Regions from separate parts of the Streptomyces sp. NPDC046303 genome, predicted to be linked through region 2. Evidence: riboswitches for the same ligand, from Rfam matches in the RefSeq annotation. Region 2 holds a riboswitch; each other region holds the start of a gene.

Region 1 (9,367 bases), on a different contig from region 2:
GTGGCGCGAGGACGGCGCCCGGATGATCGAGGCCTGCCAGTCCCCGGTCTGGGACACCTGCCTCGCCGCGATCGCCCTGGCCGACGCGGGCCTGCGCCCCGACCACCCGGCGCTGGTCAAGGCCGCCGACTGGATGCTCGGCGAGGAGATCACGCGCACCGGGGACTGGGCGGTGCGGCGGCCCGGACTCGCCCCCGGGGGCTGGGCGTTCGAGTTCCACAACGACACCTACCCCGACATCGACGACACCGCCGAGGTCGTCCTCGCGCTGCGCCGCATCAAGCACCCCGACCCGGCCCGGGTCGAGGCGGCCATCGCCCGCGGGGTGTCCTGGAACCTCGGCATGCAGTCGAAGAACGGCGCCTGGGGCGCCTTCGACGCCGACAACACCAGCCCCTTCCCGAACCGGCTGCCCTTCTGCGACTTCGGCGAGGTCATCGACCCGCCCTCGGCCGACGTCACCGCCCACGTGGTGGAGATGCTCGCCTTCGAGGGCAAGGCCGGTGACGCGCGGACCCGGCGCGGCATCGCCTGGCTGCTCGCGGAACAGGAGCCGGACGGAGCCTGGTTCGGCCGCTGGGGCACCAACTACGTCTACGGCACCGGCTCGGTGGTCCCGGCCCTGACCGCCGCCGGCATCGCCCCGGCGCATCCCGCCATCCGGCGGGCCGTGCGCTGGCTGGAATCCGTACAGAACGAGGACGGCGGGTGGGGCGAGGACCAGCGCTCCTACAAGGACCGGTCGTGGGCGGGCAAGGGCGCCTCGACCCCCTCGCAGACGGCGTGGGCGCTGATGGCGCTGCTGTCCGCGGGCGAGCGCGACGGCAAGGCCGTCGCGCGGGGCATCGCCTACCTGGTGCGGACCCAGCAGGAGGACGGCTCCTGGGACGAGCCCTACTTCACGGGAACCGGCTTCCCCTGGGACTTCTCCATCAACTACCACCTGTACCGGCAGGTGTTCCCGCTCACCGCGCTCGGCCGCTACCTGCACGGGGAACCGTTCGCGCCCGCCGGGGGATCCTGATGTCCGCCGCCCCGGGGGACAGGGCCGCGCCTCCCGGCCCGCTGCTGGTGGCCTGCGCGCTGCGCATCGAGCAGACGGCCCTGCGCAGCGCGGGCCGCGGGGACCACGCCCTGCTCCGGACCGGCATGGGCCCGCGCGCCGCCGAGCGGTCCGTCGGCCGGGCGCTGGAGCGGCCCGGCATGGAGCGGGCCGCCGTCCTCGCCACCGGATTCTGCGCGGGACTGGTTCCCGGCATGCACCCCGGCGACCTGGTCGTCGCCGAGGAGACCAGGGACCCGCACGGGGTGGTGGCGTGCACCGGGACCGCCCTGCTCGCCGAGGCACTGGCCCGGGCCGCCCCCGGCCGGACCGTGCACACCGGCGCACTGACCGGATCCGACCACGTCGTCCGCGGCCAGGAGCGCGCGCAGCTGCGCGCCGCCGGCGCCATCGCGGTCGACATGGAGTCCGCGGCCACCCTGTGGGCCGCCACCCGCGGCGACCGCCGCTCCTCGGCGGGCGGACGCCCGGTTGCGGCCGTCCGGGTGATCGTGGACGCTCCGGAGCATGAGCTCGTCCGTATCGGCACCGTCCGCGGTGGAATATCGGCCTTCCGCGTACTGCGTGCCGTACTGCCCGCGTTTTATGACTGGCACCGTTCTTTGCTGCTCCCCAGGAGGTGAGCCAGATGGCCATGCCGCTGCGCCAGACCATCAGGGTCGGGACGTATCTGCTCGAACAGAAGCTCCGCAAGCGTGAGAAGTTCCCGCTGATCGTCGAGCTGGAACCGCTGTACGCCTGCAACCTGGCCTGTGAGGGGTGCGGGAAGATCCAGCACCCGGCCGGGGTGCTCAAGCAGCGCATGCCCGTCGCCCAGGCGGTCGGCGCCGTGCTGGAGTCGGGCGCGCCCATGGTGTCCATCGCGGGCGGAGAGCCCTTGATGCACCCGCAGATTCACGAGATCGTGCGCCAGTTGGTGGCGAAGCGGAAGTATGTATTCCTCTGCACCAACGCGATGCTGCTGCGCAAGAAGATCGAGAAGTTCACCCCGTCCCCGTATTTCGCCTTCGCCGTGCACATCGACGGACTGCGCGAACGGCACGACGAGTCGGTGGCCAAGGAAGGCGTCTTCGACGAGGCCGTCGCGGCCATCAAGGAGGCGAAGAGGCGCGGGTTCCGGGTGACCACGAACTCCACCTTCTTCAACACCGACACCCCGCAGACGATCATCGAGGTGCTCAACTACCTCAATGACGACCTCCGGGTGGACGAGATGATGATCTCGCCCGCCTACGCCTATGAAAAGGCCCCCGACCAGGAGCACTTCCTGGGCGTCGAACAGACCCGCGAACTCTTCAGGAAGGCATTCGCGGGCGGCAACCGCAGGCGCTGGCGGCTCAACCACTCGCCGCTCTTCCTGGACTTCCTGGAAGGAAAGGCCGATTTCCCCTGCACGGCCTGGGCCATTCCGAATTACTCCCTCTTCGGCTGGCAGCGCCCCTGCTACCTGATGAGCGACGGCTACGTGCCGACGTACCGGGAGCTCATCAACGACACCGACTGGAGCAAGTACGGCCGCGGCAAGGACCCGCGCTGCGCGAACTGCATGGCGCACTGCGGGTACGAGCCCACCGCCGTCCTCGCCACCATGGGCTCCCTCAAGGAGTCCCTGCGGGCGGCCCGGGAGACGATCGGCGGGAACCGGGAAGCCTCACGAGGACCGGCGTGACCGCGACGCAGCCGCGGGAGGAGGGCGGCCGGGGCAAGGGCTTCGACCTCGGCGCCCTGCTGGCCGAGCGCGGCGGGGAGCGGTACGAGCTGCACTCCAGGCACCTCAACCACCAACTGCCCCGGATGCTGCACACCATCGGCTTCGACAAGGTCTACCAGCGGGCCGAGGGCGCCCACTTCTGGGACGCCGACGGCAACGACTACCTCGACATGCTCGCCGGGTTCGGCGTGATGGGCCTGGGCCGGCACCACCCGGTGGTCCGCCGCGCCCTGCACGACGTCCTGGACGCCCAGCTCGCCGACCTCACCCGCTTCGACTGCCAGCCGCTGCCCGGGCTGCTGGCCGAGAAGCTGCTCTCGTACAGCCCGCACCTCGACCGGGTCTACTTCGGCAACAGCGGCACCGAGGCGGTGGAGACGGCCCTGAAGTTCGCCCGGTACGCCACCGGGCGGCCCAGGGTCCTCTACTGCGACCACGCCTTCCACGGGCTCACGGCCGGATCGCTCTCGGTGAACGGGGAGGGCGGCTTCCGGGACGGCTTCGCGCCGCTGCTCCCCGACACGAAGATCGCGCTGGGGGACCTGGGCGCCCTGGAGCGCGAGCTCCGCAAGGGGGACGTGGCCGGCTTCGTCGTCGAGCCGATCCAGGGCAAGGGGGTGCTCGCCGCCCCGCCCGGTTTCCTGCTCGCCGCGCAGGACCTGCTGCGCCGCCACAAGGCGCTGCTGATCGCGGACGAGGTGCAGACCGGCCTGGGGCGCACCGGGGACTTCTACGCGTACCAGCACGAGCCGGGCGTGGAGCCCGACCTGGTGTGCGTGGCCAAGGCGCTCTCGGGCGGCTACGTGCCGGTCGGTGCGACCCTCGGCAAGGACTGGATCTTCAAGAAGGTCTACTCGTCCATGGACCGGGTCCTCGTGCACTCCGCGAGCTTCGGCTCCAACGCCCAGGCGATGGCGGCCGGGCTGGCCGTGCTGTCGGTCATGGAGGACGAGCGGCTCGTCGCGCGCGCCCGGGCCATGGGCGATCTGCTGCGCGGGCGGCTCGCGGCCCTGGTGGACGAGTACGAGCTGCTGCACGAGGTGCGGGGGCGCGGGCTGATGATCGGCATCGAGTTCGGCCGGCCGTCCTCGCTCGGGCTGCGCAGCCGGTGGGCCATGCTCCAGGCGGCCCGCAAGGGGCTGTTCGCGCAGATGGTCGTGGTGCCGCTGCTGCAGAAGCACCGGATCCTCACCCAGGTGTCCGGAGACCACCTGGAAGTGATCAAGCTCATTCCGCCGCTGGTCGTGGACGAGCGGGACGTCGACCGGTTCGTCGGCGCCTTCCGCGAGGTCATGGACGAGGCGCACGGCGGCTCGGGGCTCATGTGGGAGTTCGGCAGGACCCTGGTGAAGCAGGCCGTCGGCAACCGGTGACGGCCTGCCGGAGCCCTGCCGCTGCCCTGCCGGGGCGTGCGTGCCGGCGGGCCGGAGGGGTGCTTCGGACGCACCCCTCCGGCACGGGCCCTCAGTCGAGCAGCTGCCCGCGGAGGCGGTCGAGGGCCTGGGGGGTGAGCCCGAGGCCCTGCGCCAGGTAGCGGTCCGCTCCGCCCCAGGTCTCGTCGATGGTGTCGAAGGCCGCGGTCAGGTACTCGGCACGGGCGTCGAAGAGCGGGGCGAGGAGCTCCATCACCTCGGGCGACCGCGCCTCCTGCGCCTGGCTGCTGCGGTGGACCCGGTAGCGGCGGTGCGGAGCGTTCGACTCCAGGTAGTCCGCCACGATCGCCTCGCGCTCCACGCCCAGCGCCAGCAGGACGACGGCGATCGACAGGCCTGCCCGGTCCTTGCCGGCCGCGCAGTGCAGCAGGGCGGGGACGCTGTCCTCGGCGAGGGCGCGCACCACCCGCCCGTGCTCGGCGGTGCGGTGCCGGATGATCGTGCGGTACGACTGCGCCATCCGGGCCGCGCCCTTGCCCTCGCCCAGCACCGAGCGGAGCTGGTCCAGCCCGCCGTCGCGGACCATCTTCCAGAACTCCCGGCCGTCGGCCGGGTCCGAGAGCGGGATGTTGACGTTCCGTACGCCGGGCAGCTCGACGTCCGGCCCCTCCAGGGCGTGGTCGGCGACGTTGCGGAAGTCGAAGATGGTGTGGAGCCCGAGCGATGCGAGGAACTCTGCATCGGTTTCGGTGGCATGTGCCAGATGTCCGCTTCGGAACAGTCGTCCCGGCCTGACCTGTCGCCCGTCAGAAGTCGGCAATCCGCCCACATCGCGGAAATTGCGCACTCCGGACAGTTCCGGCTCCTGTATCCGCTGGGTCAAAGGAACTCCTCCGGTTCATGGTGGGACATCTGTCCGAATTGAGCTGGTTGGCTCCAACTTGCCATATCCGGCGGCGAGATCGGACGCGGCCCCGTGAGCCAGATCATACGGTGACCGTGAGTGCCTGATCGCGAAAGTCGAATGGCCCGGCCGGGGCGGTTGTTGACGGTGTGGAATAGACGGAGGGTGACCGGAATTCCGTCGGTCCCTCATCCCGGTGATTCCTTTGGGGAATTCATGGCTTGTTCCGTACGCCCGGACTCGATTACCTTCGCGATCGATCCGGGTGGACCGCCTAATCCTGCCGCCTCCCGGAAACCGCACCCGACTATTCACGCGCGCGGCAGGAGCGGGGGAACCAGGTAAGCCGCTGTTCCGGATCTTTCTCCGGAACGGCTAGGGGTGAAGCCGTACATGTTCCGTTCATGTGCGGCCGGACATCTCCAGTCCGAACCCGACAGCTCACCTCGCAGGCGACGGAGAGGAATTCGCCATGCCTGCAAAGGGTAAGCACCGCCGTCCGAAGTCCCGTTCGCTTTCCCGCGGTCTCGCCGTCGCCGGCACCGGTGGTGCGGCTCTCGCGCTGCCCCTGATGGGTGCTGCCGGCGCCAACGCGGCCACCGCTCCGGCCGCCGCCCCGGCCCTGGCCCCCGCCGTCGCCCCGCAGCTCCCGCTCGCGCTCCAGGCCGCGCCCGCCGCCGTGGAGGCCGCGCCGACCGTCTACACGGTCGTGCCCGGCGACTACCTCTCCAAGATCGCCGCGGAGCGCCACCTCGACGGCGGCTGGCAGCGGCTCTACGCCGACAACCGCGAGGCCGTCGGCAGCGACCCCTCCCTGATCCACCCGGGTCTGAAGCTGACCCTCGGCGCGAAGGCCAAGACGGCCCAGGCCCCGGCCCCGGCTCCGGCTCCGGCCGAGCGGTCCTCGACCGGTTCTGCCTCCGCCGGCGAGGGCTCCTCCGGCGAGCAGGACGCCCCGGCCCCCGCCCCGCAGCCGAAGCAGAAGCCGAGTGGCAGTGGCAGCGGCAGCGGCTCGTCCACCGCGGCGCAGGCCCCCTCCGGCGCCGGATTCGTCGCCCCGGTGAGCGGCGGGATATCCACCCAGTACAAGGTCGCGGGCGCCATGTGGTCCTCGGGCTACCACACCGGCGTCGACTTCATCGCCAGCTCCGGCACCACCGTCAAGGCCATCGGCGCGGGCACCGTGGTCTCGGCCGGCTGGGCCGGCGCGTACGGCAACGAGGTCATCATCAGGCACGCGGACGGCAACTACTCCCAGTACGCCCACCTCTCCTCGCTGTCCGTCTCGGTGGGCCAGAGCGTCACCGCCGGCCAGCGCGTCGGCCTCTCCGGCTCGACCGGCAACTCGACCGGCCCGCACCTCCACTTCGAGATCCGCACGACCCAGTCCTACGGCTCGGACATCAGCCCGGTGAACTACCTCCGCTCGAAGGGCGTCACCATCTGACGGCAGCGGCCGTCGGAGCACGAACACACGTCAGGCCGGGGCCCGAGGGGGGTCCCGGCCTGGCGTGTACTTATTCCTTATCCCTCGCGTGGTATAGATCACGGTCCGTCAACCCCTGCTTACGTTGGCGTAGGTCGTGTGCGCGGGTGAAGGATGTCGCTTTGTGGCAGCGACGACGACGACACTCAAGACCATCGGCTCGTACGCGGCGATCGGGGACAGCTTCACCGAGGGCGTGGGGGACCCGGGACCCGGGGATTCTTATCTCGGCTGGGCGGACCGGCTCGCCGTGCTCCTGGCCGACCAGCGTGACGAACACGACTTCCGGTACGCGAACCTGGCCGTGCGCGGCCGGCTCCTCGACCAGATCGTGGCCGAGCAGGTCCCGCGGGCCAAGGAGCTCGCGCCGGACCTCGTGACCTTCTGCGCCGGGGGCAACGACATCATCCGGCCCGGCACCGACCCCGACGACGTGGCGGAGCGGTTCGAGGCCGCCGTCGCCGACCTCACCGGGGCCGTCGGCCTGGTCATGATCACCACCGGCTTCGACACCCGGGGCGTGCCGGTCCTCAAGCACCTCCGGGGCAAGGTGGCGACGTACAGCGCCCACGTGCGCGCCATCGCCGACCGCTACGAGTGCCCGGTGCTCGACCTCTGGTCGCTGAAGTCCGTGCAGGACCGGCGGGCCTGGGACGCCGACCGGCTGCACCTGTCGCCCGAGGGGCACACGCGGGTGGCGCTGCGCGCGGCGCAGGTGCTCGGCCTGGAGGTGCCCGCCGACCCCGACCAGCCGTGGCCGCCGCAGCGGCCGCGCGGCTCGGTGGACGTGACCCGGGACAACATCCAGTGGGCCCGCGAGCACCTGGTGCCCTGGATCGGACGGCGGCTGCGCGGCCAGTCCTCCGGGGACCACGTCGAGGCGAAGCGGCCGGACCTCCTCCCGCTGTAGGGCGAGCCGCAGACGGGGACGGGGGCCGTAAGCGGAATCCTCGGGGGTGTCCGTGCGTTGGAAGGTCGTAGACCGACGACCGTCCCGACCCCATCCTCCCAGGAGGCGCCTTGACCGGCTCCCGTCCCCCGCGTCCCCTGCGTCCCCGGCTGCGTGCCCTGCGGCCCGAAGCCTTCGGCGCGGACCCGTCCGGCGAGCGGCTGGCCCGGATCCACCGCTCGCCGAACTTCGCCGACGGCGTCTTCCAGAACCCGCTCGGAGCCCGGACCAGGCCCTCGGGGTCGATGACGGAGTTCGCCAAGATCTACTTCAACCGGGAGCAGCGGGCACGGCGCACCCCCGGCGCGCCGGTACCCGTGTACCCGACGACCCTCGCGGAGCTGGCCAAGCCACCCGCCACCGGACTGCGGATCACCTGGATGGGCCACTCCAGCGTGCTCGCGGAGATCGACGGGCGACGCGTGCTGTTCGACCCGGTGTGGGGCGAGCGGTGCTCGCCCTTCCCCTTCGTCGGGCCCAAGCGGCTGCACCCCGTGCCCGTGCCGCTGGCCTCGCTGGGCCCGGTCGACGTCGTGGTGATCTCGCACGACCACTACGACCACCTCGACCTGCCGACGATCAAGGAGCTGGCCGGTACGGACACGGTGTTCGCCGTCCCGCTGGGCGTCGGCGCCCACCTGGAGCGCTGGGGCGTGCCGGCCGACCGGCTGCGCGAGCTGGACTGGAACGAGAGCACCAAGATCGCCGGGCTCACGCTCACCGCGACGCCCGCCCGGCACTTCTGCGGCCGGGGCCTGCGCAACCAGCAGCACACGCTGTGGGCCTCCTGGGTGGTCGCCGGGGACGAGCACCGGATCTACCACAGCGGGGACACCGGCTACTTTCCCGGCTTCACGGAGATCGGCGCAGAGCACGGGCCCTTCGACGCCACGATGATCCAGATCGGCGCGTACTCGGAGTACTGGCCCGACATCCACATGACGCCCGAAGAGGGCATGCGCGCCCACCTCGACCTCCAGGGCGGCACGCCGCACGGCACGATGCTGCCGATCCACTGGGGCACCTTCAACCTGGCCCCCCACTCGTGGAACGAGCCGGGCGAGGGAACCCTCACCGCGGCGGAGGGGGCCGGAGCCGCGATCGCGCTGCCGATCCCGGGCCAGCCGTTCGAGCCGGGCGCCGAGGGTGTTCCGGACCAGCCCTGGTGGCGGCCGTTCGTGGCGGGCGGCCACGGCGCGCCCGAAGTGTCCGTCGCGGCGGTGACCGCGGGCCGGGCGGCGGGCGTGATCCGCGAGAAGCCGGAGGCCGTCGGGTCCTGACGGAGGGACACCCCCCACCGGCGGACGGACCGAAAGCCCGACCGAAGGCCCGACCGGTGCGGGGCGACGGGGGCGGCGCCCCGGCACTCGGCGGGCGCGCGCTCGGCGTGCTCCCCGCCGGAAGGCGACCCGGGGGATTCGGGCGGCTGTACGAGCGCTCCACCGGGAGCGGGAAGCACCCCGGCGAACTTCCCCAACTGGGCGTCCGGGGCGGGAGGGTGCGGTCTAGCGTGGGTATCCGGTGATCAACACCGGGCCCCGGGATCGCTGGGGGCCGGGCCCCACGTACCGAGGACGCCGATGTCCGGACTCCGCGCCGCCCGCCACGCCCCGTCGAGACACGCCGTCACGGGGCCGGGCCGGCAGATACGCCCCCAGCTGGTCCGCGCCGCCGTCCTGCCCACGCTCGCAGCCGGGCTCAGCGGCGCCGCCGCGGTCATCTTCACGCTCCAGCTCGGCGGGGGAGCCGGGGACCGGGACGGCCGGCTCTGGCCCGTGCTCACCGGCTGCGCCCTCCTCGTCGTCGGAGCCCTCGCCGCGGCGCTGCTCGGCGCGCAGCGCGCCGCCAAGGCCGTACGGGACCGGTGCGAGGCGCTGCGCC
Region 2 (9,367 bases):
GGCCCGGTGCCGGAAGGACCCGAGGACGAGGGCGGTCTCGCCGGCCCGGCCGTCGGAGACCTCCAGCTGCCCGAGCTCCGAGCCGGCCGCGTCGAGGAGGCGGATCCGGGCGTCCGTGAAACCGGCGAGGTCGGCGTGCGGATCGGCCTCCGGGTCGATCGCGGCCACCAGGACCAGCCGGTCGGCCTCGCGGGGCAGGGCCTCGAAGGTGACCTCGAGCGCGGCCTTGTCGGGCGCCGTGTGGGCCCGGGTCCGCACCGAACCGTCGGGCGTCCGCGGGTTGTTGAAGAAGACGAAGTGGTCCTCGCTCAGCACCCGGCTGCCCGTGCAGACCAGGGCGCACACGTCGAGCGCGACCGCCCCCGACCAGGACATGCCGAGCACGTTGTGGTCCGGGGAGGGGGAGGGCTCCGGTGCCCGCTGGGCCGGGATGTCCGCGGGGGCGCCGCCCAGACGGCCCCGCAGCCCGTACTGGTGCAGCAGCTCCACGAGCCTGGCGCCGGGAACCAACTCCAGCGGCTTGCCGTTGGCAAAGGTGTACGACCCCGGCCCGAAGGACGCGGTGGTGACCAGCACCCCCTTGTTCGCCCCCTTGTCCTGGACCGTGCCGTACAGATCCCGCACCGCCGTGGGCGACACGGTGTTCCGGTAGCGCTTGACCTGCACCACGATCCGGCCGCCCGTGATCGGGGACGGGTCGTTCGCCTCGATGTCCACCCCGCCGTCGCCCGACCGCTGGGTGGTCAGCGCCTCCATGCCCATCGCCCGGAAGAGCTCCGCCACCAGGTTCTCGAAGGCGATCGGGTCCATCTCGAAGAGATCCGGCTCGTCCTGGTCGCCGCCCGCGTGCCCGCCGTGGCTGACGACCCCGCCGCCGACCTCGTCGGGCCTGCGCCCGGCCCGTACCGCGGTCAGCCGGTCGGGCCGCGCCGACAGCTGCCCGCGCAACCCCTCCACCAGGCAGTCCACCGCGCTGACCTGCTCCAGCCGCAGCCCCTCGAAGGCCGACCGGGCCGCCGACAGGGTGGCGAGCACGAGCTGTGCCTCCCGGCCCGTCACCGGATCGTGGCCGTCCACGAAGCCGTTGACCACCACCGAGTCCAGGGCGCCGAACTCGTCCGCCGCGTACAGCTCGTGCACCACCAGCAGTACGCACTGCGCCAGCAGGTCCCGGTAGACCGCACGCCGCTGCGTGGCCGGCCGGGCGGTCTCCTTGTCCTGGCCCGTGCTCGGCACGTACCGCACCGACTTGGTCTCCGGGACCACCTCGTACCCCGGCAGCTCCCAGTCCAGTACCAACTGGCGCGCTCCCGGGTCGTACGCGGCCACCACCTGCCGCGGCAACTGCTCGGGCCAGGCCGTGGACGCGTACAGGGCGGCCGAGAAGTACTCCACCACGGCCTCGGCGTCGCCCCTGCGCAGGGCCCCGGCGAGCGCGGTCAGGCCGGAGTTGTGGGCGCGGATCCCCGCCAGCTGTTCCGCGGCCCAGCGGTCGTACTGCTGCCGGTACGCCGCCAGCTGCTGCTGCCGCCGCGCCTCGGCGGCGTGCGCGGCCTGCCAGGCCTGCGCGTACCGTGCGTGTGCCTCGCGCTCCGCCTGGGCCCGCCGGTTCGAGCCGAGGGTCCAGCCCGCGCTCTGCTGCTGGAACTGGTGCAGCTGCGGCATCGGTACGGGATGCGCCAGCGTGCCCGGATCGAAGGCTTCGAGCTGCTCGGACCGGACCAGCCCGGCCATCCGGAACGCCGGTGCCCGGCACCCCGCGGCCAGCAGGCCCTGCAGGGCGGCGACTTCCGCCTCGATCTGCTCCGTACGCCGCCGGGCCTCGGCCTCGCGGTACTGCCGGTCGGCGGCCCGCTGCTCCCGCCGCCGGCGCTCCGCCTCCCGCTGCTGGATCAGCTGCGTCTGCTGCATCCGGCGCTGGGCCTCCGCCCAGTCCCCGATCACTCCGCCCGAGCGACGACTCATCAGCTCTGTTCTCCCCGCCCCACCCACCAGTGCCAAGAGGGAAAACACTAGTCGCCCTTGGGGCGGTACGTCCCCCGTGGGGCGTACCGCCCCAAGGGCGACGTCCGTCCTAGAGCGCGCCCCCGGCCAGGGCCGCGACGGACGCGGGCAGCGCGGTACCCGAGCCGTCGCGGCGCGGGTCCACGGCCGGCAGCTCGGCCGGAGTGCCGTTCGCCGTCGCCGCCCGGACCGGCGCGTTGCCCGCCCAGGCCAGCACCAGCACGTCCTCGCCCTTCAGGAACCGCTGGCAGCGCACGCCGCCGGTGGCGCGGCCCTTGCGCGGGTACTGGTCGAAGGGGGTCAGCTTCCCGGACAGCACCGAGTCGTCCAGCGTCCCGTGCGAACCCGCGACGGTGAACACCATCGCGTCCCGGGCCGGGTCGACGGCCGAGAAGTGGATCACCTTGGCGTTCTCGGACAGCTTGATGCCCGCCATCCCGCCCGCCGGGCGACCCTGCGGGCGCACCTGCGAGGCCGGGTAGCGCAGCAGCTGGGCGTCGTCGGTGAGGAAGACCAGGTCCTCCTCGCCCGTGCGCAGCTCGACCGCGCCGACGATCCGGTCGCCCTCCTTGAGGGTGATGACCTCCAGCTCGTCCTTGTTGGCCGGGTAGTCGGGGACGACGCGCTTGACCACGCCCTGCTCGGTGCCCAGGGCCAGGCCCTGCGAGGCCTCGTCCAGCGAGGTCAGACAGATCAGCTTCTCGTCCGCCTCCAGTCCGGAGAGGAACTCCGAGACCGGGGCCCCGCCCGCCAGGTTCGGCGCGGAGTGCGTGTCCGGCAGCTGCGGCAGGTCGATCACCGACAACCGCAGCAGCCGCCCGTACGAGGTGACCGCGCCCACGTCGGCGCGGGCGGTCGCGGCGACCTGCGAGACGATCAGGTCGTGCTTGGCGCGGGGGCCGCCCTCCTCCTCGGGCAGCGCCTCGCCGGTCACGGTGCGCGCCAGCAGGCCCGTGGAGGACAGCAGCACGCGGCAGGGGTCGTCCGCGACCTCCAGCGGGACCGCCCCGACCGCCGTGCCCGCCGACTCCAGCAGGACCGTGCGGCGCTCGGTGCCGAACTTCTTGGCGACCGCCGCCAGTTCCGAGGAGACCAGCTTGCGCAGCTCGGTGTCGGAGTCCAGGATCCCGGTCAGCTCGTCGATCTCGCCGGTCAGCCGGTCGCGCTCGGACTCCAGCTCGATGCGGTCGAAGCGGGTGAGCCGGCGCAGCGGCGTGTCCAGGATGTACTGGGTCTGGATCTCGCTCAGCGAGAAGTGCTCGATGAGGCGTTCCTTGGCCTGGGCGGAGTTGTCGCTGTCCCGGATGAGGCGGATCACCTCGTCGATGTCGAGGAGCGCCACCAGCAGGCCCTCGACCAGGTGCAGACGGTCGCGGCGCTTGCCGCGGCGGAACTCGCTGCGCCGCCGGACGACCTCGAAGCGGTGGTCGAGGTAGACCTCCAGCAGCTCCTTGAGGCCGAGCGTGAGGGGCTGCCCGTCGACGAGGGCCACGTTGTTGATGCCGAAGGACTCCTCCATCGGCGTCAGCTTGTACAGCTGCTCGAGCACGGCCTCCGGGTGGAAGCCGTTCTTGATCTCGATGACCAGGCGCAGGCCGTGCGAGCGGTCGGTGAGGTCCTTGACGTCCGCGATGCCCTGGAGCTTCTTCGAGCCGACCAGGTCCTTGATCTTCGCGATGACCTTCTCGGGGCCGACCGTGAAGGGCAGTTCTGTGACGACCAGGCCCTTGCGGCGCGCCGTCACGTTCTCCACCGCCACCGTCGCGCGGATCTTGAAGGTGCCGCGGCCGTTCTCGTACGCGTCCTTGATCCCCGAGAGGCCGACGATCCGGCCGCCGGTGGGCAGGTCGGGACCCGGGACGAAGCGCATCAGCGCCTCCAGGTCCGCGTGCGGGTAGCGGATCAGGTGGCGGGCGGCCGCGATGACCTCGCCGAGGTTGTGCGGGGGCATGTTCGTGGCCATGCCGACCGCGATCCCGGACGCGCCGTTGACCAGCAGGTTCGGGTAGGCGGCGGGCAGTGCGACGGGCTCCCGCTCCTGGCCGTCGTAGTTGGCGGTGAAGTCGACGGTGTCCTCGTCGATCGACTCCGTCATCAGTGACGTGGCGTCGGCCATCTTGCACTCGGTGTAACGCATCGCGGCCGGCGGGTCGTCGTTGCCGAGGGAACCGAAGTTGCCGTGGCCGTCGACCAGCGGAAGCCGCATCGAGAAGGGCTGGGCCATGCGCACGAGGGCGTCGTAGATCGACGCGTCGCCGTGGGGGTGGAGCTTGCCCATGACCTCGCCGACGACACGGGCGCACTTCACGTAGCCGCGGTCGGGGCGCAGACCCATCTCGTTCATCTGGTACACGATGCGGCGGTGCACCGGCTTCATGCCGTCGCGGGCGTCGGGCAGGGCACGGGAGTAGATCACCGAGTACGCGTACTCGAGGAAGGAGCCCTGCATTTCGTCGACGACGTCGATGTCGAGGATCTTCTCCTCGAAATCCTCCGGCGGCGGGGTCTTCGTGCTGCGGCGGGCCATCGCTGCGCGGCTCCTTAACCAAGAATGAGTGTGCTGGGGGGTCTGACGCGGACCATTGTGGCCCGAGGCACCGACAACCCGGACTCCGACCCCGGGGGGTGACCCGGGAACTTATCCGGTCGTCGACGCGCTTGCATACAGTGGCAGGTCTGACGGAAATCTCTGCATCGCGTATCGAAGGGACCACATGCCCATGGGTCACACGGCCACAGCCCAGGCCGGCTCCGGCGGCCTGACAGCGACCGAGCACCGGCTGGCCAACGGCCTGCGCGTGGTGCTCTCCGAGGACCACCTGACCCCGGTCGCCGCGGTCTGCCTCTGGTACGACGTCGGCTCGCGTCACGAAGTCAAGGGGCGTACCGGCCTGGCTCACCTCTTCGAGCACCTGATGTTCCAGGGCTCGGCGAACGTACCGGGCAACGGGCACTTCGAGCTGGTCCAGGGGGCCGGAGGCTCCCTCAACGGCACCACCAGCTTCGAGCGCACCAACTACTTCGAGACGATGCCGACCCACCAGCTGGAGCTCGCGCTGTGGCTGGAGGCGGACCGGATGGGTTCGCTGCTGGCTGCCCTGGACGAGGAGTCCATGGAGAACCAGCGCGACGTCGTCAAGAACGAGCGCCGCCAGCGGTACGACAACGTCCCGTACGGCACCGCGTTCGAGAAGCTGACCGCCCTCGCCTACCCCGAGGGCCACCCGTACCACCACACGCCGATCGGCTCCATGGCCGATCTGGACGCCGCCTCCCTGGAGGACGCGCGCACCTTCTTCCGTACGTACTACGCACCCAACAACGCGGTGCTGTCGATCGTCGGCGACATCGACCCGCAGCGCACGCTCGCCTGGGTCGAGAAGTACTTCGGCACCATCCCCTCGCACGACGGCAAGCAGCCGCCCCGGGACGGTTCGCTGCCCGAGGTCATCGGCCGCGAGCTGCGCGAGGAGGTCGTCGAGGAGGTCCCGGCGCGTGCGCTGATGGCCGCCTACCGGCTCCCGCACGACGGCACCCGCGAGTGCGACGCCGCGGACGTGGCGCTGACCGTGCTGGGCGGCGGCGAGTCCTCGCGGCTCCACAACCGCCTGGTGCGCCGCGACCAGACGGCCGTCGCGGCCGGGTTCGGCATGCTGCGGCTGGCCGGGGCGCCCTCGCTGGGCTGGCTGGACGTCAAGACCTCCGGCGGGGTCGAGGTCCCCGACATCGAGGCGGCCGTGGACGAGGAGCTCGCGCGGTTCGCCGCCGAGGGCCCGACGGCCGAGGAGATGGAGCGCGCCCAGGCGCAGCTCGAGCGCGAGTGGCTGGACCGGCTGAGCACGGTCGCGGGCCGGGCCGACGAGCTGTGCCGCTTCGCGGTGCTCTTCGGCGACCCGCAGCTGGCCCTGACCGCCGTGCAGCGCGTCCTCGACGTGACCGCCGAGGAGGTGCAGGCCGTGGCCGCGGCCCGGCTGCGCCCGGACAACCGCGCGGTGCTGGTCTACGAGCCGCTGGCCGGCTCCGACGAGTCCGCCGAGAACGACGACGAGAACGAGGGGGCGGAGCAGTGAGCGACACCGCAGCCGTCACGATGACCTTCCACCCGCGCCCGCAGGCCGGGGAACCGCAGCCGTGGGCCTTCCCGGCCCCCGACCGCTCGGTGCTGTCCAACGGCCTGACCCTGCTGCGCTGCCACCGCCCGGGACAGCAGGTGATCGCGGTCGAGGTCAACCTCGCCGCCCCGCTGGACGCCGAGCCCGAGGGCCTGGACGGCGTGGCGACGATCATGGCCCGCGCCCTGTCCGAGGGCACCGACAAGCACTCCGCCGAGGAGTTCGCGGCCGAGCTGGAGCGCTGCGGCGCCACCCTCGACGCGCACGCCGACCACCCGGGCCTGCGCGTCTCCCTGGAGGTCCCGGCCTCCCGGCTGCCCAAGGCCCTCGGCCTGCTCGCCGAGGCCCTGCGCGCGCCGGCCTTCGCCGACGCCGAGGTCGACCGGCTGGTGCGCAACCGGCTCGACGAGATCCCGCACGAGCTGGCCAACCCGCAGCGCCGCGCCGCCAAGCAGCTCTCCAAGGAGCTCTTTCCGGCCACCCTGCGCATGTCCCGCCCGCGCCAGGGCACCGAGGAGACGGTCGCCCGGATCGACTCCGCGGCCGTACGCGCCTTCTACGAGGCCCACGTACGCCCCGCCACCGCCACCGCGGTGGTCGTCGGCGACCTGACCGGCATCGACCTGGACGCGGTCCTCGCGGACACCCTGGGCACGTGGACGGGCGACACCGCCGAGCCGCTCCCGGTGCCTCCGGTGACCGCCGACGACACGGGCCGCGTGGTCATCGTGGACCGGCCCGGCGCCGTCCAGACGCAGCTGCTGATCGGCCGGATCGGACCGGACCGGCACGACCGGGTCTGGGCGGCCCAGGTGCTCGGCACGTACTGCCTGGGCGGCACCCTGACCTCCCGCCTGGACAAGGTGCTGCGCGAGGAGAAGGGGTACACCTACGGCGTGCGCGCCTTCGGCCAGGTGCTGCGCTCCACCGCCGACGGCAGGGGAGCCTCGATGCTGGCCATCAGCGGCTCGGTGGACACCCCGAACACCGCCCCGGCGCTCGACGACCTCTGGAAGGTGCTGCGCACGCTGGCGGAGGGCGGCCTGACCGAGACCGAACGGGACGTGGCGGTGCAGAACTTGGTGGGCGTGGCCCCGCTGAAGTTCGAGACGGCGGCCTCCGTCGCGGGCACCCTGGCCGACCAGGTCGAGCAGGAGCTCCCGGACGACTACCAGGCGCAGTTGTACGCGCAGCTCGCCGAAACCGGCACGGTGGAGGCGACTTCGGCGGTCGTGAAGGCCTTCCCGGCGGACCGCCTGGTCACCGTGCTGGTGGGTGACGCGGCGCAGATCGAGGAGCCGGTGCGGGCCTTGGGGATCGGACCGGTGAGCGTCGTCACCAACTGACGGCCTCCGTGCGGCCGAACGGCCGCACGGCGAGGGGCCTCGGCGGGCTTGTCCGCCGGGGCCCCTTTTGTCCGTTTAGTGGAGAGGTTGCTTTTATGTGGTGTGGCGTACGCAACAAAAGGGCGTGTCTGTTTGGCGATTGACTGATGATCCGCCTAGCGTCACCCGTGCTGTCCGTCAGTTGTACCCGCCGCATCCGCGGCACCGGGCAGCGATCGCCGAGTCCCCGTCAGGCGCGAGCCTGGGGAGCCGGGGGCCCACATCAGTCCCTGGGGTGAATCGGACCGCCTCGCAAGAGGAGGTCCGTAGGAGACCTTCCTGCTCCGAACCCGTCAGCTAACCCGGTAGGCGAGAGGGAAGGAAAGGATCAGCCCCTTCATGGCGTTTGGCAGTCGTGCCGCCGGTAAGCACCGTGGTTCCAGTCGTCTGAGCCGCAAGACCGCCGGCTACGCCGGCATAGCGGCCCTCGCCACCACTGGTGTCGTCGGCTCCCTCGCCGCCCCGGCCTTCGCCGCGGACAACGGCAACACCCACTCCGCCCCGGACAACGCGCTCGGCGCGGTCGTCGTCTCCGACGATCTCGCGGGCGACATCGAGGACCAGGCCGCGTCCCAGCGGCGTGCCGCCGAGCACGCCGCCGCCAAGGCGCAGGCCGAGGCCGACGCGAAGCAGCGGGCCGCCGAGGCCAAGCGCCTCGCCGAGGCCAAGGCGAAGGCGGAGCGCGAGGCCGCCGAGCGCGCCGCCCGCGAGGAGGAGCGCAAGCGCCTCAACACCTTCGTCTCCCCGCTCGACAGCTCGTACGTCAGCACGCAGTACAAGGCGGGCGGCGGCATGTGGTCCTCCGGCAGCCACACGGGCATCGACTTCCACGCCGCCTCCGGCACCTCTGTCCGCGCGGTGGGCGTCGGCGTCGTGGTCGAGGCCGGCTGGGGCGGCGCCTACGGCAACAACGTCGTGATCAAGCACAACGACGGTACGTACACCCAGTACGGGCACCTGTCCTCGCTGAGCGTCTCCGTCGGCCAGCAGGTCACCCCGGGCCAGCAGATCGGCCTCTCGGGCTCCACGGGCAACTCCAGCGGCCCGCACCTGCACTTCGAGGCTCGCACCGGTGCCGACTACGGCTCGGACATCGACCCGATCGCGTACCTGCGCTCGCACGGCGTCAGCCTCTGACCGCACCCCAGCGCTTCACCGAAGGCCCCGGCTCCCCGAGCCGGGGCCTTCGTGCTGCTCCACCGGAAACATGTTTGTCATTTCCGGCCGCTCTCGGAAATTATCGTGTGTTGCAATAGAGTCGCAGCACGCGCATGCGCGGCTTTGATGTGCGCGGCATTGGCATGGCGGTTGAATATCGGAAATAGCGGAGGTCCGGTCTTGCGTATTCCCGCGCACGCGGTATGCACAGCGATCCGCGACGACATCGTCTCCGGGGTCTTCGAGCCGGGCGGCAGGCTGACCGAGGAGGTGCTGGCCCGCCGGTACGGAGTGTCGCGGGTCCCCGTGCGCGAGGCGCTGCGGACCCTGGAGTCCGAGGGGTTCGTGACCACCCGGCGCCACGCGGGCGCCTGTGTGGCCGAGCCGACCGAGCAGGAGGCCGCCGACCTCCTCGAGGTGCGGATGCTGCTGGAGCCCCTGGCGGCCGCCAGGGCGGCCCGGCGGCGCACCGAGGCCCACCTGAAAGTGCTCCGCGGGCTGGTCAGGCTGGGTCAGGAGCGGGCCAGGCGGGGCCAGGGCGAGGACTTGCGCTCCCTGGGCGGCTGGTTTCACGAGACGCTCGCGCAGGCCTCCGGGAGCCCGGGCCTGATCGCGCTGCTCACGCAGATGCGGCACAAGCTGGCGTGGATGTACGTGGTGGAGGCGCCGGCCCGGCCGGTGGACTCCTGGGCGGAGCACGGGGCGATC
Region 3 (9,367 bases), on a different contig from region 2:
TCGAGGCCTGGCTGGTCACCCGGTACGCCGACGCCCGCCAGGCCCTCGCCGACCAGCGGCTCAGCAAGAATCCGGCGCACCACGCCGAGCCCGCCCACGCCAAGGGCAAGACCGGGATCCCGGGCGAGCGCAAGGCGGAGCTGATGACCCACCTGCTCAACATCGACCCGCCGGACCACACCCGGCTGCGGCGGCTGGTGTCGAAGGCGTTCACCCCGCGCAGGGTCGCCGAGTTCACCCCGCGGGTGCAGGAGCTGACCGACCACCTCATCGATGGGTTCGCGGGGAGGGGGGAGGCGGACCTCATCCACGAGTTCGCCTTCCCGCTCCCCATCTACGCCATCTGCGAGATGCTCGGCGTACCGCGAGAGGACCAGGACGACTTCCGCGACTGGGCCGGGATGATGATCCGGCACGGCGGGGGTCCGCGCGGCGGCGTCGCCCGTTCCGTGAAGCAGATGCGGACCTATCTCGGAGAGCTCATCCACCGCAAGCGGGATGATCTGGGCAATGACCTCATTTCCGATCTGATCCGGGCAAGCGACCACGGAGACCACTTGACGGAGGCCGAGGCGACGGCCATGGCTTTCATCCTGCTTTTCGCCGGTTTCGAAACCACCGTGAACCTCATCGGCAACGGCGTCCACTCCCTCTTCATGAACCCCGGCGAGCGCGAGCGCCTCCAGGCCTCGCTCGCGGCCGGCGAGAGCGCTCTGCTGGAGACCGGCGTCGAGGAACTGCTGCGCTACGACGGCCCGGTGGAGCTGGCCACGTGGCGGTTCGCCACCGAGCCGCTCACCCTCGGCGGGCAGTCGGTAGCGGCCGGGGATCCGGTCCTGGTCGTCCTCGCGGCCGCCGACCGCGACCCCGGGCGGTTCGCCGAGCCGGACACCCTCGACCTGTCCCGGACGGACAACCAGCACCTCGGGTACGGCCACGGCATCCACTACTGTCTGGGCGCTCCGCTCGCGCGACTTGAAGGACAGACGGCGCTTGCGACTTTGCTCACGCGTCTGCCAGATCTGGAACTGGCTGTTCCGCCCGCGGAGCTGCGCTGGCGCGGCGGACTGATCATGCGTGGCCTGCGCACCCTTCCCGTGCGCTTCACACCCCGAAACGTCTGAAGCACAACTGACCGGAAGTCAGCCGCCGACCGGAGTTGTGACAACCGTTCGAAGGCCGCTAGGTTCTGCCGTTACCCAGCCGTTATGCGAAAGGTGCAGCCTCATGCGTTCCGGGAACGGCCGCCACAGACGGCCCCGTCAGGTGCCCGCGATAGTCGTCACCGCCGGAGTCACCGGCTCCGCGCTGGCCCTGCCGCTGCTCGCCGCCACCAACGCCAGTGCGGCCGACACGTCCACGTGGGACAAGGTCGCCGAGTGCGAGAGCGGTGGCGCCTGGAGTGCGAACTTCGGCAGCGGCCAGTACGGCGGCCTGCAGTTCACCCAGGAGCAGTGGAAGAACGCGGGCGGCCTCGACTTCGCCGAGCGGGCCGACCTGGCGAGCCGTTCCCAGCAGATCGCCGTGGCCGAGCGCGTACTGGCCTCCCAGGGCCCGCAGGCCTGGCCGCTGTGCGCGGCTTCGGCCGGGCTGGACGGACAGGGCGCCGCCGCCGAGGTCGACCCCGGCCTGCCCGGCGGCTCCGTGACCCCGACCGCGCCCTCCCGCCCGGACGACACCGTGCCCACCACCGGCCCCGGCAAGGCGCCCACGGACTTCGGTGCTCCGACGCACCCCGCGCCGAGCCCCTCCGGCACCCCGTCGTACGCGCTCCCCGACGGCCCGCTGGCGCCCTCCCTCGGACTGCCCGTCATGCCCTCCCCGGACGCCCCCTCCACCGCTCCGGCCCCGGTGGACCCGACCGCGCCGACCACCCCCGTCCAGCCCGGCGAGACCACCGCGCCGCCGGTCGCCCCCGGCCTGCCCCCGGTGACCCCGGGCGCCCCCGTGGTCCCGGCGGACCCGACGGCACCGGCGGACCCGACGGCCCCGGCGACCCCGGGCGCCCCGGCCGACTCCACCGCGCCGCCCGCGACGGCCCCCGACGGCAGCGGCAAGCACCGCGGTGCGCCGGCCGTCGAGGTGCCGGCCGCATCTGATACCCCGTCCGAGCCCACCTACACGGTCAAATCGGGCGACAGCCTGGCCGCCATCGCGGACGCCAACGGACTCAAGGGCGGCTGGAACGCGCTCTACAAGGCCAATGAGCAGGTCATCGGCGGAGACGCCGATCTGATCAAGCCCGGACAGAACCTGGATCTAACCGCCGAATAAGGGCACTTCGGGCGGCCGTAAAGAGTTGATTGTCCGTTTCCTGCAAGTGAGACATGTGTCTCTTCCGGTCAACTGGCGTGTCCCGCCCGGGAGCTTCCGCAAACCCCGCCCTCACCTGCGCAAACACCCGTACGAAGAGCGCAAGTAGGGCCTGTTTCTCCCCGATGGGGCTCGTTGAACATCGGGGAGGGACCTGTCTACCTTCTGAATCGCTCGCCACCGCGAGCTCCTTCGACCGCATCGCCGAATCCTGCCGGCGGACGGGGGGAACAGTCGTCGCGTCAAGCGCCGAAGGCAGGAGCGGGGGAACCAAGGTAGGTGCCGGGAGCGGCCGTTGAGAGACGGTCACGCCACCGGCTAGGGGTCAAGACGTGCGCTGGACGCACGGCCGGGCAACTCACTCGCCCGAACCCGACAGCTCACCTCGCAGGCGTCGGTGAGGAGAATCTCCATGCTGCTTTCCGGCAAGGGCAAGCACCGCCGCGGTACCGCCATCGAGCGCACCGCCCGCCTCGTCACGCTCGCCGGTGTCGCCGGTGTGGCCGTCGCCGCCCCCCTGATGGCCGCGGGCACCGCCAGCGCCGCCACCGCTTCCGAGTGGGACAAGGTCGCGCAGTGCGAGTCCGGTGGCAACTGGGCCATCAACACGGGCAACGGCTACTACGGCGGCCTGCAGTTCTCGTCCTCCACGTGGGCCGCGTACGGCGGCAAGGCGTACGCCGCGCAGGCCAACCAGGCCTCCAAGGCCCAGCAGATAGCCGTCGCGGAGAAGGTCCTCAAGGGCCAGGGCAAGGGCGCCTGGCCGCACTGCGGCAAGGGCCTGTCGAACTCCTCCTACACCGGCGGCGGCTCGACCGAGACCGCCCCGAAGCCCGAGAAGAAGACCGAGCCCAAGAAGACCCAGCCGAAGAAGACCGAGCCGAAGAAGGAGACGAAGCGCTCCGAGGCTCCGACCACCCGTTCCGAGCGCTCCGAGGCCCCGGCCCCGAAGACCGGCAACGGCTCGTACGAGGTCAAGTCCGGTGACACCCTGGGCACCATCGCCGAGGCCAACGGCGTCCAGGGCGGCTGGGAGAAGCTGTTCGAGCTGAACAAGGACATCGTCTCGGACGCCGACCTGATCTTCCCGGGTCAGAAGCTGAAGCTCAGCTGAACACCGCGGCAATAGCCGCGGCAGCTCCCGCGGCACGCACCCTCCCCACCGCCCGGCGCGTCTCCCCCCACGCGCCGGGCGGCGGCGTGTGCGCGGACACGGCCGTGCGGATCGGACCGCTCGGATCCGGAGCCCTATGTCCCGGAAGAGGGGTATTCGGTCCCTTTTTCGTCCCAGGACCCGGGCGGTCGGCTGGTCGAGCACCCGGATCCGGTTAGGCTCTAGGCGGCAAGGCCATCCCACGGCCTGATGCCACCGCACACCCAGCGTCACATCCCAGAAGGAGATGCTCGTGCCGTCCATCGACGTCGTCGTAGCCCGGGAAATCCTGGACTCCCGAGGCAACCCCACGGTCGAGGTCGAGGTGGGCCTCGACGATGGCAGCACCGGCCGTGCTGCAGTTCCGTCCGGCGCCTCCACCGGTGCCTTCGAGGCCATCGAGCTCCGTGACGGTGACCCCAACCGTTACTTCGGCAAGGGTGTCGAGAAGGCCGTCCTCGCCGTCATCGAGCAGATCGGCCCGGAGCTCGTCGGCTACGACGCCACCGAGCAGCGCCTGATCGACCAGGCCATGTTCGACCTGGACGCCACCGACAACAAGGGCTCGCTCGGCGCCAACGCCATCCTCGGCGTGTCCCTCGCCGTCGCGCACGCCGCGTCCGAGGCCTCGGACCTCCCGCTCTTCCGCTACCTCGGCGGCCCGAACGCGCACCTGCTGCCCGTTCCGATGATGAACATCCTCAACGGTGGGTCGCACGCCGACTCCAACGTGGACATCCAGGAGTTCATGATCGCCCCGATCGGTGCGGAGTCCTTCTCCGAGGCGCTGCGCTGGGGCGCCGAGGTCTACCACACCCTCAAGAAGGTCCTGCACACCAAGGGCCTGTCCACCGGTCTCGGTGACGAGGGCGGCTTCGCCCCGAACCTGGAGTCCAACCGCGCCGCGCTCGACCTCATCATCGAGGCCATCAAGCAGGCCGGCTACACCCCGGGCAAGGACATCGCGCTCGCCCTCGACGTCGCCGCGTCCGAGTTCTACAAGGACGGCAAGTACGAGTTCGAGGGCCAGTCCCGCTCGGCCGCCGAGATGACCGACTACTACGCCGAGCTCGTCGAGGCGTACCCGCTCGTCTCCATCGAGGACCCGCTGTTCGAGGACGACTGGGCCGGCTGGAAGACCATCACCGACCGCCTGGGCGCCAAGGTCCAGATCGTCGGCGACGACCTGTTCGTCACCAACCCCGAGCGCCTGGCCCGCGGCATCGAGGAGGGCTCCGCGAACGCCCTGCTCGTGAAGGTGAACCAGATCGGTTCGCTGACCGAGACCCTCGACGCCGTCGAGATGGCCCAGCGCAACGGCTTCAAGTGCATGATGTCGCACCGCTCCGGTGAGACCGAGGACGTCACCATCGCCGACCTCGCCGTCGCCGTGAACTGCGGTCAGATCAAGACCGGCGCCCCGGCCCGTTCGGACCGCGTCGCCAAGTACAACCAGCTGCTGCGCATCGAGGAGATCCTCGACGACGCCGCGGTGTACGCGGGCCGCAGCGCCTTCCCGCGGTTTCGCCCGGCGAACCAGTAAGCGCGGCAAGGGCTAATCACGCTCTGCCTCCGTACGTCCCCGCACTCGGTCCCGTACCGTGTGCGGGGACGTATTGCGTAGTGCGTACACAGGGGAGGCGGACCAATGGCCGGGAACCGGGATCGGTTCTCCACCTTCTCCACCGCGACCAGGCTCAAGCAGCTCGGCGAGCGGACCGCCGCCCACGTCTACCGCTCGCAGTCGCGCCGCCAGGTCCGCCGCAGCCGGCTGACCGGCAGGGCCGCGCTGCTGGTGCTCGTCCTCTGTACCCTGGTCGTCGCCCTCGCGTATCCGATGCGCCAGTACGTCTCCCAGCGTTCGGAGATCGCGGAGCAGCAGCGGGCCGCAGCCGCCGCGCGGGAGCGCCTGGAGCGGCTCCGCGACGAGAAGGCCCGCTGGCAGGACGACGCCTACGCCGAGCAGCAGGCGCGCAAGCACCTGCACTTCCTGCGCCCGGGGGAGATCGGCTACATCATGACCGACCCCGGGGCCCAGGCGGCCGCCGAGCGGCACCGGACCGGCCAGGCCGGCTCCGACCGTCCCTGGTACTCCAACGTCTGGGACGGCGTCGACAAGGCCGACCGCCCGGGCGACTGACCCACACTCCCAGCACACCGAAACGAAGAGACTTACTCCAGGCATGCAGACGCCCCCGCCCCAGACCGACCGGACCGAGCCGACCGACGCGGACATCGAGGCGTTCGAGCAGCAGCTCGGCCGCCCGCCGCGCGGGCTGCGCGCCATCGCCCACCGCTGCCCCTGCGGCCAGCCGGACGTGGTGGAGACCGCGCCGCGGCTCCCCGACGGCACCCCCTTCCCGACGCTGTACTACCTGACGTGCCCGCGCGCGGCCTCCGCGATCGGCACGCTCGAGGCCAACGGCGTGATGAAGGAGATGCAGGCCCGGCTCGCCGAGGACCCCGAACTCGCCGCCGCCTACCGGGCCGCGCACGAGGACTACATCCGGCGCCGCGACGCCATCGAGGTGCTCCAGGGCTTCCCCAGCGCCGGCGGGATGCCGGACCGGGTCAAGTGCCTGCACGTGCTGGTCGGCCATTCGCTGGCCGCGGGCCCCGGCGTGAACCCGTTCGGCGACGAGGCCCTCGCCATGCTGCCGGAGTGGTGGGCCAAGGGCGCCTGCGTCACCCCGTGCGCGCAGAAGAAGGAAGAGGCGCAGTGACCCGGGTCGCGGCCGTCGACTGCGGCACGAACTCCATCCGCCTCCTGGTCGCGGACTACGACCCGGCCACCGGCGACCTGGTCGAACTGGACCGGCGGATGACCATCGTCCGGCTCGGCCAGGGCGTGGACAGGACCGGGCGGCTCGCCCCGGAGGCGCTGGAGCGCACCTTCGCGGCCTGCCGCGAGTACGCGGAGGTCATCAAGGAGCTGGGTGCGCAGAAGGTCCGCTTCGTGGCGACCTCGGCCTCCCGGGACGCGGAGAACCGTGCCGAGTTCGTCCAGGGCGTCCTGGACATCCTGGGCGTCGAGCCCGAGGTGATCTCCGGGGAGCAGGAGGCGGAGTTCTCCTTCACCGGCGCCACCAAGGAGCTCACCGCCCACGACCACCTGGAGCGGCCGTTCCTGGTGGTGGACATCGGCGGCGGCTCGACCGAGTTCGTGGTCGGCGAGGAGCACGTGCGGGCGGCCCGTTCCGTGGACGTGGGCTGCGTGCGGATGACCGAGCGCCACCTGGTCCAGGACGGGGTCGTCAGCGACCCGCCGACCGAGGCGCAGGTGGCGGCCATACGGGCCGACATCGAGGCGGCGCTGGACCTGGCCGCCGAGACGGTCCCGCTGGCCGAGGCCCGCACCCTGGTGGGCCTGGCGGGCTCGGTGACCACGGTCGCGGCGATCGCGCTGGGGCTGCCGGAGTACATGTCGTCGGAGATCCACCACTCCCGGATCTCCTACGAGCAGGTCCGCGAGATCGCCGGCCGCATGCTGACGACGACCCACGCCGAGCGCCTGGCGATCCCGGTGGTGCACCCGGGCCGGGTGGACGTGATCGGAGCCGGCGCCCTGGTCCTCCTGGCGATCATGGAGCGCATCGGCGCCTCGGAGGTCATCGTCTCCGAGCACGACATCCTCGACGGCATCGCGATCAAGGCCGCGGAAGAGGTCGAGGCCGACGAGCAGCGTTCCGGCCTGCCGGACCGCTGAACATCGGTACACGCATCGGTGCGGCGCGAAGAGGCCGAACGGCGGGTGGGCCAGGGGGCGTAGGGGGTTTCGAGAGGGGCTCGGGGGGTCCCGAAAGGCCCTCCGAGGGGTCCCGGACGCCGTGATCCACACGAAGTTCGTGAAGTTCTTCACAAGGAAAAGAGGCCTGATGGGCCAACGGAAGGGCCTTCGGGGCCCTTCCCGAGGCTCTCAGGCCCTTTTTCGTGCCCGTTCGTGCGATCGGCGGACGCGACGGGTTCCGTGTCGGAGGTATGGACGAAGGCCGGTGGTCCAGTCCGGTTGAAGGCCTGGAGGCCAGTTCAGGACGGGTGAACAACGACTCCCGTTACACCGTGGTTCCCGTTGCGCGCCATGACCTCCGTCACGTGGGCGGCGGAGTGTAGCAGAGGCCTTCCGACACCTTGTGAAGGGGCTCACGAGCGACACCCCATTGGGTGCTGGATACTCGTTCCATGAGCACCACGGAGCGTCCCAGGATCCTCGTTGTAGGAGGTGGGTACGTAGGCCTGTACGCAGCCAAGCGCATCATGAAGAAGATGCGTTACGGCGAGGCGACCGTCACGGTCGTCGACCCGCGCTCGTACATGACCTACCAGCCCTTCCTCCCCGAAGTGGCCGCAGGCAGCATCTCGCCTCGGCACGTCGTCGTCCCGCTGCGACGCGTGCTGCCCAAGGCTGAGGTACTTACCGGCCGGGTCACCAGCATCGACCAGGACCGCAAGGTCGCCGTCGTCACGCCGCTGGTCGGCGAGGCGTACGAGCTGCCCTTCGACTACCTGGTGATCGCGCTCGGCGCCGTCTCCCGCACCTTCCCGATCCCCGGCCTCGCCGAACAGGGCATCGGCATGAAGGGCGTCGAAGAGGGCATCGGCCTGCGCAACCACGTACTCGAGCAGCTGGACAAGGCCGAGTCCACGACGGACGAGGACGTCCGCCGCAAGGCCCTCACCTTCGTCTTCGTGGGCGGCGGCTTCGCCGGCGCGGAGACCATCGGCGAGGTCGAGGACATGGCCCGCGACGCCGCGAAGTACTACGCCACGATCAAGCGCGAGGACATGCGCTTCATCCTGGTCGACGCGGCCGACAAGATCCTTCCCGAGGTCGGGCCCAAGCTCGGCACCTGGGGCAAGGAGCACCTCGAGTCCCGCGGCATCGAGATCTACCTCAACACCTCCATGGACTCCTGCGTGGACGGCCACGTGGTGCTGAAGAACGGCCTCGAGGTCGACTCCAACACCATCGTGTGGACCGCGGGCGTCAAGCCCAACCCGGTGCTGGCCCGCTACGGCCTGCCGCTGGGCCCGCGCGGCCACGTCGACGCCGAGCCCACCCTCCAGGTCAAGGGCACGGACTACATCTGGACCGCCGGCGACAACGCCCAGGTGCCCGACCTCGCCGCCCGCAAGGCCGGCGTGGAGAACGCCTGGTGCCCGCCGAACGCCCAGCACGCGCTGCGCCAGGCCAAGGTCCTCGGCGACAACGTCATCTCCGGCATGCGGGGCTTCCCGCAGACCGACTACGCCCACTCCAACAAGGGTGCGGTGGCGGGCCTCGGCCTCCACAAGGGCGTCGCGATGATCGTCATGGGCAAGATGAAGATCAAGCTCAAGGGCCGGCTCGCCTGGTACATGCACCGCGGCTACCACGGCATGGCCATGCCGACCTGGAACCGCAAGATCCGCGTCTTCGCCGACTGGACCCTCGGCATGTTCCTCAAGCGCGAGGTCGTCTCCCTCGGTGCGCTGGAATCCCCGCGCGAGGAGTTCTACGAGGCCGCCAAGCCGGCCCCGGCTCCCGCCGCGGCCGCGGCGCCGGCCCAGAAGGCCAAGGCCTCCTGACCCGGGCCTGACCGGAACACCCCCAGCACGTCCCCGAAGGGGCCGCCCGCCATCCGTGGTGCGGGCGGCCCCTTCGGCATGTCCCGCCCCGCGAATGGGTAGGCCGCTCTGTCGGAGCTTTCTGGAGGTGCCTACGATGACCGACGCCGCGCCGCGGCTGGCCGCACTAGCCGAGACCCTGCTGGGCGCCCCGCTGCCCGTCCGCATACGGGCCTGGGACGGCAGCGAGGCCGGGGCCCCCACCGGTCCCACGCTGGTGCTGACCCACCGCCGGGCCCTGCGCCGCATGCTGTGGAAGCCGGGCGAGCTGGGGCTGGCGCGCGCCTGGGTCGCCGG

The links. A riboswitch is a leader RNA that binds a small molecule or an ion and turns the genes downstream of it on or off. The one in region 2 is predicted to bind cyclic di-AMP.
Region 1: linked by a shared signal. The riboswitch ahead of ACZ6I1_RS10460 (M23 family metallopeptidase) and the one ahead of ACZ6I1_RS14955 (M23 family metallopeptidase) in region 2 are both predicted to bind cyclic di-AMP.
Region 3: linked by a shared signal. The riboswitch ahead of ACZ6I1_RS05205 (transglycosylase family protein) and the one ahead of ACZ6I1_RS14955 (M23 family metallopeptidase) in region 2 are both predicted to bind cyclic di-AMP.

What each region holds. Positions count from the first base shown of each region.
Region 1 covers NZ_JBVJFA010000008.1:25,781-35,147, reverse strand. Annotated here, with positions in the region: gene shc (squalene--hopene cyclase) at 1-1,024, shown strand, start outside; gene ACZ6I1_RS10480 (phosphorylase family protein) at 1,024-1,686, shown strand; gene hpnH (adenosyl-hopene transferase HpnH) at 1,692-2,732, shown strand; gene ACZ6I1_RS10470 (aspartate aminotransferase family protein) at 2,729-4,147, shown strand; gene ACZ6I1_RS10465 (tyrosine-protein phosphatase) at 4,239-5,030, opposite strand; cyclic di-AMP (ydaO/yuaA leader) riboswitch at 5,346-5,521, shown strand; gene ACZ6I1_RS10460 (M23 family metallopeptidase) at 5,524-6,498, shown strand; gene ACZ6I1_RS10455 (SGNH/GDSL hydrolase family protein) at 6,662-7,447, shown strand; gene ACZ6I1_RS10450 (MBL fold metallo-hydrolase) at 7,558-8,766, shown strand; gene ACZ6I1_RS10445 (sensor histidine kinase) at 9,067-9,367, shown strand, end outside.
Region 2 covers NZ_JBVJFA010000012.1:92,850-102,216, reverse strand. Annotated here, with positions in the region: gene ACZ6I1_RS14975 (restriction endonuclease) at 1-1,965, opposite strand, end outside; gene ACZ6I1_RS14970 (DNA gyrase/topoisomerase IV subunit A) at 2,075-4,531, opposite strand; gene ACZ6I1_RS14965 (M16 family metallopeptidase) at 4,725-6,074, shown strand; gene ACZ6I1_RS14960 (M16 family metallopeptidase) at 6,095-7,462, shown strand; cyclic di-AMP (ydaO/yuaA leader) riboswitch at 7,669-7,828, shown strand; gene ACZ6I1_RS14955 (M23 family metallopeptidase) at 7,841-8,638, shown strand; gene ACZ6I1_RS14950 (GntR family transcriptional regulator) at 8,840-9,367, shown strand, end outside.
Region 3 covers NZ_JBVJFA010000004.1:13,808-23,174, reverse strand. Annotated here, with positions in the region: gene ACZ6I1_RS05215 (cytochrome P450 family protein) at 1-1,124, shown strand, start outside; gene ACZ6I1_RS05210 (LysM peptidoglycan-binding domain-containing protein) at 1,228-2,274, shown strand; cyclic di-AMP (ydaO/yuaA leader) riboswitch at 2,551-2,722, shown strand; gene ACZ6I1_RS05205 (transglycosylase family protein) at 2,726-3,427, shown strand; gene eno (phosphopyruvate hydratase) at 3,714-5,009, shown strand; gene ACZ6I1_RS05195 (FtsB family cell division protein) at 5,115-5,606, shown strand; gene ACZ6I1_RS05190 (DUF501 domain-containing protein) at 5,650-6,189, shown strand; gene ACZ6I1_RS05185 (Ppx/GppA phosphatase family protein) at 6,186-7,172, shown strand; gene ACZ6I1_RS05180 (NAD(P)/FAD-dependent oxidoreductase) at 7,646-9,031, shown strand; gene ACZ6I1_RS05175 (class I SAM-dependent methyltransferase) at 9,168-9,367, shown strand, end outside.